DNA from 3 places in the Actinomadura keratinilytica genome. Region 3 is predicted to be linked to each of the others. Evidence: predicted binding sites of a transcription regulator. Region 3 holds the regulator's gene; each other region holds the start of a gene.
The links. The regulator LexA, encoded in region 3, represses DNA repair genes until DNA is damaged. The targets are predictions, from matches to a motif close to TCGAACANNTGTTCGA.
Positions count from the first base shown of each region.

Region 1: the regulator LexA is predicted to act here: its motif matches at 2,223-2,238, upstream of ABD879_RS22600 (DUF6504 family protein).
Region 2: the regulator LexA is predicted to act here: its motif matches at 1,608-1,623, upstream of recA (recombinase RecA).

Region 1 is NZ_BAABDO010000081.1:12,758-17,194, forward strand. Features, by position in the region: gene ABD879_RS22595 (DNA polymerase III subunit alpha) at 1-1,877, opposite strand, end outside; gene ABD879_RS22600 (DUF6504 family protein) at 1,890-2,165, opposite strand; gene ABD879_RS22605 (hypothetical protein) at 2,328-2,618, opposite strand; gene ABD879_RS22610 (TetR family transcriptional regulator) at 2,909-3,586, shown strand; gene ABD879_RS22615 (quinone oxidoreductase family protein) at 3,668-4,437, shown strand, end outside.
Region 2 is NZ_BAABDO010000032.1:46,674-51,110, reverse strand. Features, by position in the region: gene ABD879_RS13530 (glutathionylspermidine synthase family protein) at 1-56, opposite strand, end outside; gene ABD879_RS13525 (hypothetical protein) at 59-445, opposite strand; gene ABD879_RS13520 (ATP-grasp domain-containing protein) at 657-1,517, opposite strand; gene recA (recombinase RecA) at 1,761-2,879, shown strand.
Region 3 is NZ_BAABDO010000044.1:35,982-40,418, forward strand. Features, by position in the region: gene ABD879_RS16125 (LysM peptidoglycan-binding domain-containing protein) at 1,754-2,167, opposite strand; gene lexA (transcriptional repressor LexA) at 2,353-3,054, shown strand; gene ABD879_RS16135 (YciI family protein) at 3,364-3,705, opposite strand; gene leuS (leucine--tRNA ligase) at 3,702-4,437, opposite strand, start outside.

The sequences.
Region 1 (4,437 bases), on a different contig from region 3:
ACCAGGTCGTCCAGGTTCCGCGGCTGCAGCTTGCCGAGCAGCTCGCGCTGGCCGGGCGACTCGATCTGGAAGCAGCCGAGCGTGCGGGAGGAGCGGATCAGCTCGTAGGTGGCGGGGTCGTCGCGCGGCACGGCCTCCAGGTCGATCCGGGTGCCCTCGACGCGGGCGATCTCGGCGACCGCATGCGCCATCGCCGACTGCATCCGCACCCCGATGACGTCGAGCTTGAGCATCCCCATCGCCTCGACGTCGTCCTTGTCGAACTGGCTCATGGGGAAGCCGAGCATGCTGGTCTCGACCGGGCTGCGGTCGCGCAGCGTGCCGCCCGACAGCAGGACGCCGCAGGGGTGCATGGCGATGTGGCGGGGCAGCCCGTCGAGCCGTTCGGCGATCCGGAACAGCACCTCCAGGCGGCCCTGGGACAGGTTGCTCTGCCGCAGTTCGGGCAGGTCGTGCAGGGCGGCGTGGATCTGGCGGGCGCGGATGTGCGGGAACGCCTTGGCGATGGCGTCGATCTCCTGCGGGGGCAGGCCGATCGCGTTGCCCACGTCGCGGATGGCGCTGCGGGCCCGGTAGGTCTCCATCATCGACACGCACGCGGTGTTGTCGCGGCCGAACCGGTCGAACAGCGCCTCGTAGGCCTCCAGGCGGCGCGCCGACTCCACGTCCAGGTCGATGTCGGGCAGGCCGGGGCGGCTGTCGGCCAGGAACCGCTCCATCAGCAGGTCGTGCCGCAGCGGGTCCAGGTCGCCGATGCCCAGCAGGTAGTTGACCAGGCTGCCGGCGCCCGAGCCGCGGATGGCGCAGCGGATGCCGCGGCCGCGGATGAGGGCGGCGGCGTCGGCGACGGTGAGGAAGTAGGCGGCCAGGCCCTTGCGGGCGATGACGCCCAGCTCGGCGGCGAGCCGGTCGGCGGCCCGTGTGGAGCGTTCCAGACCGCGGCGGGCCAGCCCCTCCCGGCAGCGGGCGGCCAGCAGCGCGTGCGCGTCGCCGGCGACGTCGGGCAGGTGCAGGGCGCCCATGCCGAGATCGGCGGGCGAGTCCAGGGCGCAGCGGTCGCCGAGCCGCAGCGTGGCGGCCATCAGCTCGTCGGCGGCGTCCGCGCCGCAGGCCAGTTCGGCGACGCGCCGCATCAGCGGGATCGGTTTGAGATAGGCCTGGCCGGTGGTGTCGTCGAGGTGGCGGCGGTGCAGCGGGGCCAGCCGCCGCGCCGCGTCCAGCACCTGCGCGACGGGGTGGTCGGCCTTGTCCAGGTAGCGGACGGCGTTGCCGAGCACCGCCGGGACCCCGGCCTCCCGGGCCAGCGCGAGCATCCGGGCGGCGCGGAACCCGTCGCCGGGCCCCTGGTGGTCGACGATCTCCAGGACCGTCTCGGCGGTGGCGCGCCAGGCCGCCAGCCGGGCCGCGGCCAGGTCGCGGTCGCGTTCGGCGACGGCGCGTCCCACGTCGGAGGCGGGGCCGAGCAGCACGACCAGCCCGCCCGCGTGCTCGCCGACCAGCTCGCGGGTGGCGACCGGCCGGGTGCGCTCGCCGCGGGCGTGGGCGGCGCTGACCAGGCGGCACAGCGACGCCCAGCCGCGGGGCCCGTCGGCCAGCACGACGATCCGGTGCGCGGCCTCGGCGGACGGGCGGGAGCGGCGCGCGGGGCGGGCGCCGGACGCGTGCTCCTCCGGGGCGGGGACGGCGAGGTCGACGCCGAGCACCGGTCTGATGCCCGCGTCCCGGCAGGCCAGGACGTGCTTGACCGCGCCGTACAGGCCGTCGCGGTCGGTCAGGGCCAGGGTCCGCATGCCCAGGTCGGCCGCGCGCGCCGCCAGCGCCCGCGGCGGGGCCGTCCCGTACCGGAGGGAGTAGGCGGAGGCGACATGCAGGTGCACGGCGCGCCGCCCTCAGTCCCACACCCGGGACAGCATCCAGTCGCCGGACGCCGCGTCGTAGCGCAGCTCGTACACGCCGATCTCCCGGTCCGGGGTCGCCTCGACCCGCCAGAACTCCCGTTCGCCGGTCACCTCCGCCTCCGGCTGCCGCTCGCGCCACCAGTCCCGCGTCGTGACCCAGTGCTCCAGGATCCGGCGTACGGTGTAGAGCCGTCCCCGCCAGACGAACCGGGCCGGGCGCCCGTCGGACACCCACACCTCGACCGGGTCGCCGAATACGCGTGTCATTCCCCTCCCCCGCCTGCAGAAAAGCGATGACCGCACGGGGGAAGGCATGCGGCGAGTTCGAACAACTGTTCGTGCCAAGTCTAGGGAGGCGGGGGACCGCCCGGCAAGGCGAAAGCGGGCGGCCGACATCCGGCCGCCCGCGGGAAAGCGCAGGTCAGAGCGTCAGGCCAGCAGCCGCACCAGCCGGTCGGCGACCGCGGCGACCTGGGTCACCGGGGCGATGCCGCCGCCCGCCCACAGGTAGGACCACCCGTCTCCGGCGGGCGTGGCCACGACCATGGCGCGCCGCCGGGACACCGTACTCAGTACGCACAGCACCGACTCCTCGGGACCGGCCAGCCGCCAGCGCAGCCCGCGCGCCTCGACCTCGTACGCCAGTGCCGCGAGATGATGCCGCCGCACCTCGGCGATCTTCTGCGCGTCGACAACGGACACCGCGATCAGCCGCCTCACCGTAGAAGTGACCGCCGTCCGGCGACACCGGGCGTCCGGACGGCGACCTTCGGTAACTACTCCCAGGATGTCCGGCGACGAAAGATCGGCACCGGAGAACCGGGAACTCGGGTCGACTTCTTCCTCCCCCGCCCCGGCACCGAGGGTACGGAACAGAGAGCCACTTAACCCTTACGTTCCGTGACGACGTCCGGCCGTTTCCCGCCGCGCCCCGCCCGGCGGCCCGCCGCGGAGGCGGCCCGTGATAGACCGCTGCCAACACCGCAGAACGGTCCCGAAGGAGCCCGCCGATGACCGCAGCCGACCCCGCCGGCGGCGACGGCACAGGCAGCGCGCGGCGCCCGGACGCCCCGGCGCGCGCGGGGTTGCGCGAGCGCAAGAAGCAGCGCACGCGCATGGCCCTGATCGACGCCGCGCTCGACCTGTTCCTCGCCCAGGGGTACGAGCAGACGACCATCGACGAGATCGCGGCGGCGGTGCAGGTGTCGCAGCGCACGTTCTTCCGCTACTTCGCCGCCAAGGAGGACGTGCTGTTCGGCTATATGAGCGAGTTCGACCACCTCCTGCTGGCGGAGCTGGCGGCCCGTCCCGCCCGCGAGCGGCCGTTCACCGCGCTGTTCGAGGCGCTGCGCGGCCTGCTGCGCGCCATCGCCGAGGGCGATCCCGCCGACGCCGGGCGGTTCCGCCGGGTCCTGCGGGTCGTGGAGGGGACCCCCGCGCTGGCCGCGGGGCAGATGGCGCGGTTCGCCGCGACCGAGGAGACCCTCGCCGCCGCGATCGCCCGCCGCCAGGGCGTGGACCCGGCCCGCGACATCCGCCCCCGCCTGCTGGTCGCCTTCTTCGCCGGGGCGACGCGCGTGGCCTTCGAAGAGTGCGCCCGGCAGGACGTGTGGGACCCGGCCGCCCTCGCGGCGCGGGTGGACGAGATCATCTCAGTCGCGCACGACGACCTGCCCGGGTGGATCTGAGCACGCCGCACCGGTGCGGGATGATCGTCATGCCCCGGCGCGTTGGGGACGCACACCGATGACCGGAGAGGACACCACGACATGCGCGCGATCGTCGTCGGCCGCCACGGCGGCCCGGAGGTGCTGGAGCCCGTCGAGCGCGAGGACCCCGTGCCCGGCCCCGGCGAGGTGCTGATCGACCTGGCCGCCAGCGGCGTCAACTACATCGACGTGTACTTCCGGACGGGCGCCTACAAGCAGGCGCCCCCGTTCGCGCCGGGCATGGAGGGCGCGGGCACGGTCGCCGCGGTCGGCGAGGGGGTGACCGGCGTCGCGCCCGGCGACCGCGTGGCCTGGCAGGGCGTGCTCGGCTCCTATGCCCAGCGCGCCGTGGTCCCCGCCGACCGGACCGTCCCGGTGCCCGACGGGCTGAGCCTGGAGGACGCGGCGGCGTCCCTGCTGCAGGGCATGACGGCGCACTACCTGACGCACTCCACCTACGCGGTGGGGCCGGGCGACACGGTGCTGGTGCACGCGGCCGCGGGCGGCATGGGGCTGCTGCTGACGCAGATCGCCAAGCTGCGCGGCGCCCGCGTGATCGGCACGGTGTCGACGCCGGAGAAGGAGCGGCTGGCGCGCGAGGCCGGCGCCGACGAGGTCGTCGGCTACGACGGCTTCGCGGCCGAGGTGCGGCGGCTGACCGGCGGGGAGGGCGTCGCCGCGGTGTACGACGGTGTGGGCGCCGCCACGTTCGACGGCAGCCTGGAGAGCCTGCGTCCGCGCGGGACGCTGGCGCTGTACGGGGCGGCCAGCGGCCAGGTCCCGCCGTTCGACCCGCAGCGCCTCAACGCCGCCGGCTCGCTGTTCCTGAC
Region 2 (4,437 bases), on a different contig from region 3:
TGGGCCTCGATCCGGGTGGTCCAGTCGGGCCGGGGCGCGGAACGGACGCGTCGCAACGTCAGCTCCCGCTGCGTCCGCTGCCGCCGAACCCTCCGCGGAGGGTCTTGCCGGTGCTGGACTTGATCTTGCCCCTGCTCGGGGCGTAGTGGCTGCCGCCGGAGACATAGGAGGAGCCGGAGCTGTCGCTGCTGCGCCTGCCGCCGTAGTACCAGAAGTAGCGGCCGTAGTCGGGGGAGGTGTACGAGTAGGTCCGCTCGCAGAAGAAGTCGGGGACCACCTTGTAGCCGCCTTGGACGTTCCCTGTCGGGATGGCCCGGCGGTCCACGCAGTACGCGATCGTCGTCTTGGAACTACAGGCCACCAGCGTGAGCGACAGGGCGCTGACCATACCGATCTTCACCGCCCGGGAACTGAGCCGGGGCCGCGGGATGTCCTGTGGGGGCAAGGGACACGTCCTTACGAAACGAGACGGCGACCGCTTGGCGGGTTCCGTAACCGGGGGTGAAAGGTGCCCGCCGGCGACGGATCCGCGTAGCGGAGCCATAGCTTAGGGGTGCTCGATCATGGGACGGAAGCCGCTGCTGTCCCGGTTCCCCCCGATATGGATACGCGCTCCCGAGTGCGGTGCGTCACCGTGCGTCCGCGCCCCGCCCCGCTCAGTCGGGGATCGGCAGGTGCGCGTACAGGTCCATCGGGTCGACCGTGGACGGCAGGTCGCTGACCTGGCCGTCGCCCACCTCCACCACCCGCCACTGGCCGTCCTCGCGGCGCGCCATGTCGGTGGTGATGAACCGGCAGCCGAGGCTCCGCACGGCGGGCGCCACCGCCTCGTACTCCGGTTCGATCTCCACGTCGGGGTTGTCGGGGTGCGGCCCCACCAGCGCGGGTTCGCCGTCCACCCACCACACCCGCGCCTCGCCGGCGCCGTCGAAGCGTTCGTACTCGCGTACGACGATCCCGCCCGCCAGGAAGTCGTCCTGCAGCGCGATCATCTTCGCCACCACCGAGCGCAGCTGCGTCAGGTTCCTGACGTCCGGCACGAAGCACGCCTGCTCCCACTCGTGCTTGCGCGACTTGACGTAGTCCTTCACGACGGCGGGGCCGGGGGACAGGGGCCGCACCAGCTCGGCCAGGTCGCCGGGGTCCCCGCGCGGGTCCACGGGCCGCCACACGCTGTGCGGCGTCAGACCCGCGAACGTGTCGTGCCAGCCCGGCAGCTCATGCGCGCGTTGATAGTCCTCGGGGTGGGTGAGCAGGATCGTGCCCCGCTGCTTGAGGGCCGAGGCGAGGGCGGCGTACTCGCGGCTGGTCATCATCCAGCCGCGGTACCAGGCGGGCCCGAGATCGTCGGGGACGGCCCGTATCGCGGAGTCGATATCGCCCCGCCGCAGGGCGTCGTGGTCGATCAGGGCCGTCTCGCCGTAGTGGTCCCGCACGGCGGCGGCCTCGCGGGCGAAGTGTGGGTCAACGCGCCGGGGGTGGAGCGGATCGACGCAGAATAGGACGGTCAGCGTCATGGTCATACCCTCCGTGACTGCGCCAGCGTACGGCGTCCGGGGCGCCCGGCGCACGGAGATTCCGGGTCAAAACACCACACGATCTCATGATCGAACGGATGTTCGGTAGAGTGAGCCGCGCACGCGACGTTATCCACACGCCGGCCGGCATCTCGAAACTGTCGGTGGCTCCCCGTAACGTCACCCGTGAATCGGCCGGGCTCACCGGGCCGCGACAGCACCGGACAGACAAGGGGCACCTCAATGGCAGCGAACGACCGGGAGAAGGCTCTCGAAACGGCACTGGCCCAGATCGAGCGCCAGTTCGGCAAGGGCTCGGTGATGCGGCTGGGCGACGAGGCGCGGGCACCGGTCGAGGTCGTGCCGACCGGTTCGATCTCCCTCGACATCGCCCTGGGCATCGGCGGCCTGCCGCGCGGCCGGATCGTGGAGGTCTACGGCCCCGAGGGCAGCGGTAAGACCTCCATCGCGCTGCACGCGGTGGCCAACGTGCAGAAGAACGGCGGCATCGCCGCGTTCGTCGACGCCGAGCACGCGCTCGACCCCGAGTACGCCCGCAAGCTCGGCGTGGACATCGACGCCCTGCTGGTGTCCCAGCCCGACACCGGCGAGCAGGCGCTGGAGATCACCGACATGCTGATCCGCTCCGGCGCCATCGACATCGTGGTCATCGACTCGGTGGCCGCGCTGGTGCCGCGCGCCGAGATCGAGGGCGAGATGGGCGACAGCCACGTCGGCCTGCAGGCCCGCCTGATGTCGCAGGCCCTGCGCAAGCTCACCGGCGCGATCAACCAGACCAAGACCACCGCGATCTTCATCAACCAGCTGCGCGAGAAGGTCGGCGTGATGTTCGGCTCGCCCGAGACCACCACCGGCGGCCGGGCGCTGAAGTTCTACGCCTCCGTCCGCCTGGACGTGCGCCGCATCGAGACCCTCAAGGACGGCACCGAGCCGGTCGGCAACCGGGTGCGCGTCAAGGTCGTCAAGAACAAGATGGCCCCGCCCTTCCGCACCGCCGACTTCGACCTGCTCTACGGCCAGGGCATCAGCCGGGAGGGCGGCCTGATCGACCTCGGCGTCGAGCACGGCTTCGTCCGCAAGTCCGGCGCCTGGTACACCTACGAGGGCGACCAGCTCGGCCAGGGCAAGGAGAACGCCCGCAACTTCCTGCGGGCCAACCCCGACATCGCCGACGAGATCGAAAAGAAGATCAAGGAGAAGCTGGGCGTCGGCCCCAGGCTCGACAAGGAGGCTCCGGAGACCGCCGTGGCCGCCGCCCCGTCGGCCGCGCCCGCCGCCTCCCGGACCGCGGCCGCCACGGCGCGCAAGGGCGCCAAAAGCGCCAAGCCCGGTGATTCCTGACGGGGAATCCGCCGATCCGGGTGACTACTGACGAAGAGTGGGCGATGATCTCGTATGCAGGGCGGCGGCGCCTTGCCCGGCACCGGCGGACCGGTGCACGGTCCTTCCCCGATGGCGCCGCCGCTCCCGAGGGCCACGATGAGCGCTCACCCTGAACCACCCGACGAGTCACCCGGCGAATCACCCGGCGAATCACCCGGCGACGGGGCACCCGGCACGCCCGCATGGCTCATCCCGCCGGCCGACAACCCCTGGGGCGAGCCGCCCCGCCCGCCGAAGCGGCAGCGGATCCCCGCCAACCCGTGGGGTGAGCCCGCCGCACGGTCCAAGGGGGAGGCGGGCCCGCTCCCGTTCCCCTTGGCGCCGCCACCCGAGCGTCCCGCCTGGACCCCGCCGTCGTCCGGCGCCAACCCGTGGGCCGAAGCCGCCCCTCGCCCCTCCGAACCGGTCGGCACCGGCACGGCCCAGCCCCTCGCCGCCGAAACGAGCGGCCCCCGGGCACCGACCGCCGCACCCCAGGCCGGGGCCGCCACCCTTGAGACCGAGCACTTCGGCGACTCCACCGACCGATCCGGCACGCCGAACCTCGACCCGGACGACACGGGCACCGCTAGGAGCGCTGACTCGACCTCACAGGAGGCCGCCTCGCCCGGTGCCCCCGAGCAGGCCCTGCCGCTCCAGCAGGCCGGGCCGCCCGGGCCGCTCCAAGACGGTCCTGAGCAGGTCACCGGAGGTCCTGCGAAGCGACCGAGGAAAGCCCCAACGGCAGCCCCCGAAGCGGCCGGACCTGGCGGGCGCCCACCGGCCCCCACCCCTTCCGACGGCCCCCGGCCGGCCAACCCTTGGCTGGAGGAAGCCGACCGTCCCGCAGAGCGCACGAGCGACCCGACACGCAACACCCCTGGCACGGCGCAGAGCCATGCCCCCGAAACGCAGGCGGCCGCCGCAGAGCTCCGCACATCCGCCCCGGAGCGCCCCCGGCCCCTTCACAAGCCACAGGGCGACACCGAGGGCGACGACAGCGCCGATGAGGCGGCGTCCGGTCGTGCGTCGGCGAGTATCGGCCCGGAGGCGGATGCTCAGGCAGACCGCTTGCCGAACGGCGGCCGTGGCCGTGTTGGCGCCTTCGCTCGGATGCCGAGGGCCGACGAACCGGCATCCGATACGCGGGGCGGCGACGCGGCGGACGACGGCAGCGGTGATGACGCCGCGTCCGGTGATGCGCTGACGGGTGTCGGGTCGGAAGTGGATGCTCAGGCGGGTGGCTCGACGGATGGCGGCCGTGGTCGTGCCGGTGCATCCCTTCAGGGGCTGTGGGCCGGTGGTCCGGTGTCGGATGTGCGGGGCGGCGACGCGGCGGACGACGGCAGCGGGGATGACGCCGCGTCTGCTCGTGTGCCGCGACCCGGTGGGCTTGCCCGAAAGGCACAGGCGGATGGCGCGGTGGGTGATGCGTTGTCCGGCCCGGTGGTGCAGTTCGGCGGCCCGGAACCGGATGTGCGGGCAGGTGCCGCAGCGGGCGACAACGGCGCTGGTGACGCCGGGGCCGGGCGTGCGC
Region 3 (4,437 bases):
AGCCGCCACCCTAAACACTTTTCGCCGGGCTCGCACTCGTCCGCCGCGAAAGTGCCCACCATCGTGGTCGGGAACCGCCCACACCGCGTCACCCGAAACGGACCGGGCCCCCGCCCGGGCAGGTCCCCCGCCAGGCTCGGATGCCCCCGTAAGGGCCCCACCCGGCGGCGGTCATGACCGGCACCGCCCGCGTCACTCCGCCCCAACTCTCGGCCGCCTCAGCCACCGACACGGCACTGCGGCTATGGGACCAGACCGAAACACCCCGGCAGACACCACCCGAACACCCCCTAGGTTGTGTCCGGTGGATCATGGTGGATCCGTAGCACTGCGGTGGTCCGTCCTCTCGAGACCGCTGCCATCAATGAATGGCTCCACCGACGTCGAGACACGCCTGTCCGGCGGATCTTGGCACCCGGGTCGTCCCCGCCTGTGCGGCTCCGTGACACCGCCGGTAGCGGGCCGGGACGACAGTCGCCCGCCCGTCTCCGACACAACCGGCCCCACCGACGCCGCAACGTCACCAACCGGCTCTAGTGTCGACGCGGCAGCGCCACTCGCCGCACCAAGCGCGCACCACCGGGGGCTCGGTAGCGGTCGGAGATCTTGTCGTAGCGGGTGGCCGCGGCCCGGTGGCGCTCGAAGTGGTCGACGCCGCACTCCATGGCATGGCGGGCCCTGCAGCCGGCCGGGTCGAAGGGGGTAGACGACCGCCGCTGCCGGGCCTGGGCTCCCGTGGGTCGGAATCGTGGCGGCGATGCCACGGCGACGCTCACCTCACTTCGAAACACGCCTTGATACCCGTACCGGTCCCCCAACCTCAGCCAAGCCAGCCCGCCACCCTGAAGGCGTCTCCCCAGGCCCCGCACCCCCGCTACCAGACCTCCTGCCCCGCCCCGGCAACCCTCATGGTCGAAACCACCCGCACCACGCCACCCCGGGCCCTTCGACCGCCCCGGTCACCAAAGCGGCGCTGCCGCTATGGAACAGGCCGAAACAACCCGGCAGATATCACCCGAACACCCGCAGGTACGCGCACCGCCACCCAAGCCTCGACCAAGCCAGCCCGCCGGCCCCGAAGGCGTCTCCCCGGGCCCTGCATCCCGCGCCCAGACCTCCCCCGTCACGGTCGGAATCGCCCGAACCACGCCATCCCAGCCCGTCGATTCCCCCAGCCACCAAAGCGGCAATGCGGCTATAGGCGAGACGGAGGCAACCGGCGGACATCACCCGGACACCCGCAGGTACGCGCATCGCCGCTCAAGGCTCGGCCGAGCCAGTCCGCCCCCTGAAGGCGTCTCCCCAGGCCCACATCTCAGCAACCAGGACTCTCGCGCCTTCACCCGGCGACCGCCATCGCCCGCATCCCGCCGTCCGGCCCTTCGACTGCCCCGGTCACCGAAGCAGCGCTGAAGCTGTCTTGCAGGTGCACTCGTCGGCGCATGTTCTGGTGCCTTGGCAAGCGGCCGGTCTTGGGCTCTGCGGTGCGTGACGGAGCCGAAACGCCCGGATGGGCGTTGTTCGCGTACCTGTTATGTGCCGGTGCTCTAGCCGCCGGGCGGGCTGGCGGATCCCCGCCGGACTCGGACTTTCCGCCGTCAGGGTGTCCCGCTCCCGGTCGGCGGCTCGGTCCCCGGGGCGCCGGGGGCCGAGCCTTCGGTCATCGCCGCGTCGGCAGGGCAGGTGCCGCCTCCGGCTCGGCGAGCGTGGGCTTGGAGGCCGCTGCGGAAGCGCGACGGCGTGAAGCCGGGGGTCAGTCGTGGGCGGGGAGGCGCAGGCGCTGGCCCGGGCGGACGATCGTGGTGGACAGGTTGTTGAGGTCCATGATGCGGCGGACCAGCAGCTGGGTGTCGTCGCGGGGGCGCTCGCGCCGGGCGATCGTCCACAGTGAGTCGCCGTGGCCGACGACGACCGTCTTGCCCGGGCGGACGCTCGGGTCGGAGGCGTCGGGGCCGCCGGCGCCGGCGCGGGCCGTCGCGGTCAGCCACAGCACGACCAGGAGCGGCACCGCCAGCAGGCCGATCATCACGATGCGGCCGCGTCTGGTCAGCCGCAACTCGTCCCACGCGCCCTCCGCCGGAGCCCCCAGGGGCGGCGCGGGGCGGACATGCGTGGTGAGGGCCGGAGCTTCGGCCGTTATGCAGTGTGGGTGGAGCGAACCCGCCATCTCGGTCCCCTTCGTGACCGACAGCCGATCTTCGAATGAATATTCGATCGAACGTCTGTACGATGTTGTACCGCAGCCCCCCGAGAAACGCGAGTACATTCTTCGAACAATTGTTTGATCATTGCAGCCGGACGCGATAACGTTCGGCGAGGAGTGACAGAGCGAGCGTCGGGAGGCGACGAACAATGACCAAGGTCCGGGAGCTGCCCGACGGCCCCATGGACGAGGCGGGTCTGACCCAGCGGCAGCGCATGGTGCTGGAGGTGATCCGCGACTCGGTGCAGCGCCGCGGCTACCCGCCGTCGATGCGCGAGATCGGCGAGGCCGTCGGCCTGACCAGCACCTCCAGCGTGTCGCACCAGCTGCGCGCGCTGCAGCGCAAGGGATACCTGCGCCGCGACCCCAACCGGCCGCGCGCCGTCGAGGTGCGGGTCCCGGGCGCCACGCCGGTGCGCACCGACACCGACACCCCCGACGCGCCCGGTGCCGGGCAGGACACCGCGCCGCGCCCCGCCCCCGCCTACGTGCCGCTGGTGGGACGGATCGCCGCCGGCGGTCCGATCCTGGCCGAGGAGGCCGTGGAGGACGTGTTCACCCTGCCCAAGCAGCTGGTCGGCGAGGGCACCCACTTCCTGCTGAAGGTCACCGGCGACTCGATGATCGACGCGGCGATCGCCGACGGCGACTGGGTGGTGGTGCGCCAGCAGCCGGTGGCCGAGCAGGGCGACATCGTCGCCGCGATGATCGACGGCGAGGCCACCGTCAAGACCTTCAAGCGCCGCGACGGCCACATCTGGCTGGTCCCCCAGAACCCGGCCTACGAGCCGATCCCCGGCGACGAGGCGTCGATCCTGGGCCGCGTCGTCGCCGTGCTGCGCAAGATGTGACGTCCCGGCCCGGCGCGGCCAGGTCACTCCCGCGCGCCCGTCACCGGCCCCCAGGGCGGTGGCGGGCGTTCGCGTGCGCCCCGCATTCGACGCGGGGGGCGTCACCTCGACAACCGCGTGCGGACGCACTCGTCTCCACCCATTCCAGTTCCAGCTCGTCCACGACCGCCGCTCGGCGCCCGCGCCCAGGCGCGCCCGCCAGGCCACGCCGAGATACGGCCGCGGCGGTGGATCTCCGCTCGCGGCCGTCAGGCTCGGATTCGGGCCCGCCGGTGCCTGGACCGCGGGCTGCGCGGCCGATGCGCCGCGTCAGCCGGGCGGTTCTCCCGGGGCGCGGACGCGGGACGGGCCGACGCCGACCAGTCCCGCCAGAGCCGGATGGATCCGGCCCACATCGACTGTAATGATGTCGTATTCGGCCACGCCCGCGCAGACGAACGGGTCATTCTCGGCGATCTTTTCGATCTCGGCGCGGTCGGTCCCGCGCGCGATGATCGCGCCGCCCTGCTCGGACGGCACCGTCTGCCCCGAGGCCAGGAACGTGCCCGCCCGGTGGTGGCGGTCCAGGTACGCCGCGTGGGCGGGCACGTGCGGAGCGGCCTCCTCCTCGGCTCCGCGGTAGCGCAGCCGCAGGATGTGCAGGGTGCTCACTTGGCCGGGACGATGTTCACGATCTTGGGCGGGCGGACGATGACGCGCTGGACCCGCGCGCCGGCCAGCGCCTCGTTGACCTTGGCGGAGGCCAGCGCCAGCCGCTCCAGCTCGTCCTCGGCGATGTCGGGCGGCACCTCCAGGCGGTCGCGGACCTTGCCCGCGACCTGCACCACGCAGGTCACCGACTCGCGCACCAGCAGGGACGGGTCGGCCTGCGGCCAGCCCGCGGTCGCCACCGACGGCTCGCGGCCCAGCCGCTCCCACGCCTCCTCGGCGGTGTAGGGGGCGAACAGCGACAGCAGCACCGCGATCGTCTCGGCGGCCTCCCGCACGGCCGGGTCGGCGGGGCCGGGGCCCTCGTCGATGGCGCGGCGGGTGGCGCTGACCAGCGTCATCAGCCGGGCGATCGCCACGTTGTAGCGGTGCTGCTCGATCAGCGTGGTGGCCTCGTCGATGGTGCGGTGGGTGACGCGCCGCAGGTCCACCGAGCCGCCCGCAGGGTCGGTACCGGGGGCGGAGGCCACCTCGGTGGCGATGCGGTGCACGCGCGCCAGGAACTTGACCATGCCGGGCTGGGACACGTCGGCCCAGTCGATGTCGTCCTCGGGCGGCCCGGAGAACAGCATCGCCAGGCGCACCACGTCGACGCCCCACTGCTCGATCTGCTCGCCCAGGTCGACCATGTTGCCCAGCGACTTGGACATCGCCTTGCCGTTGAGGATCACCTGG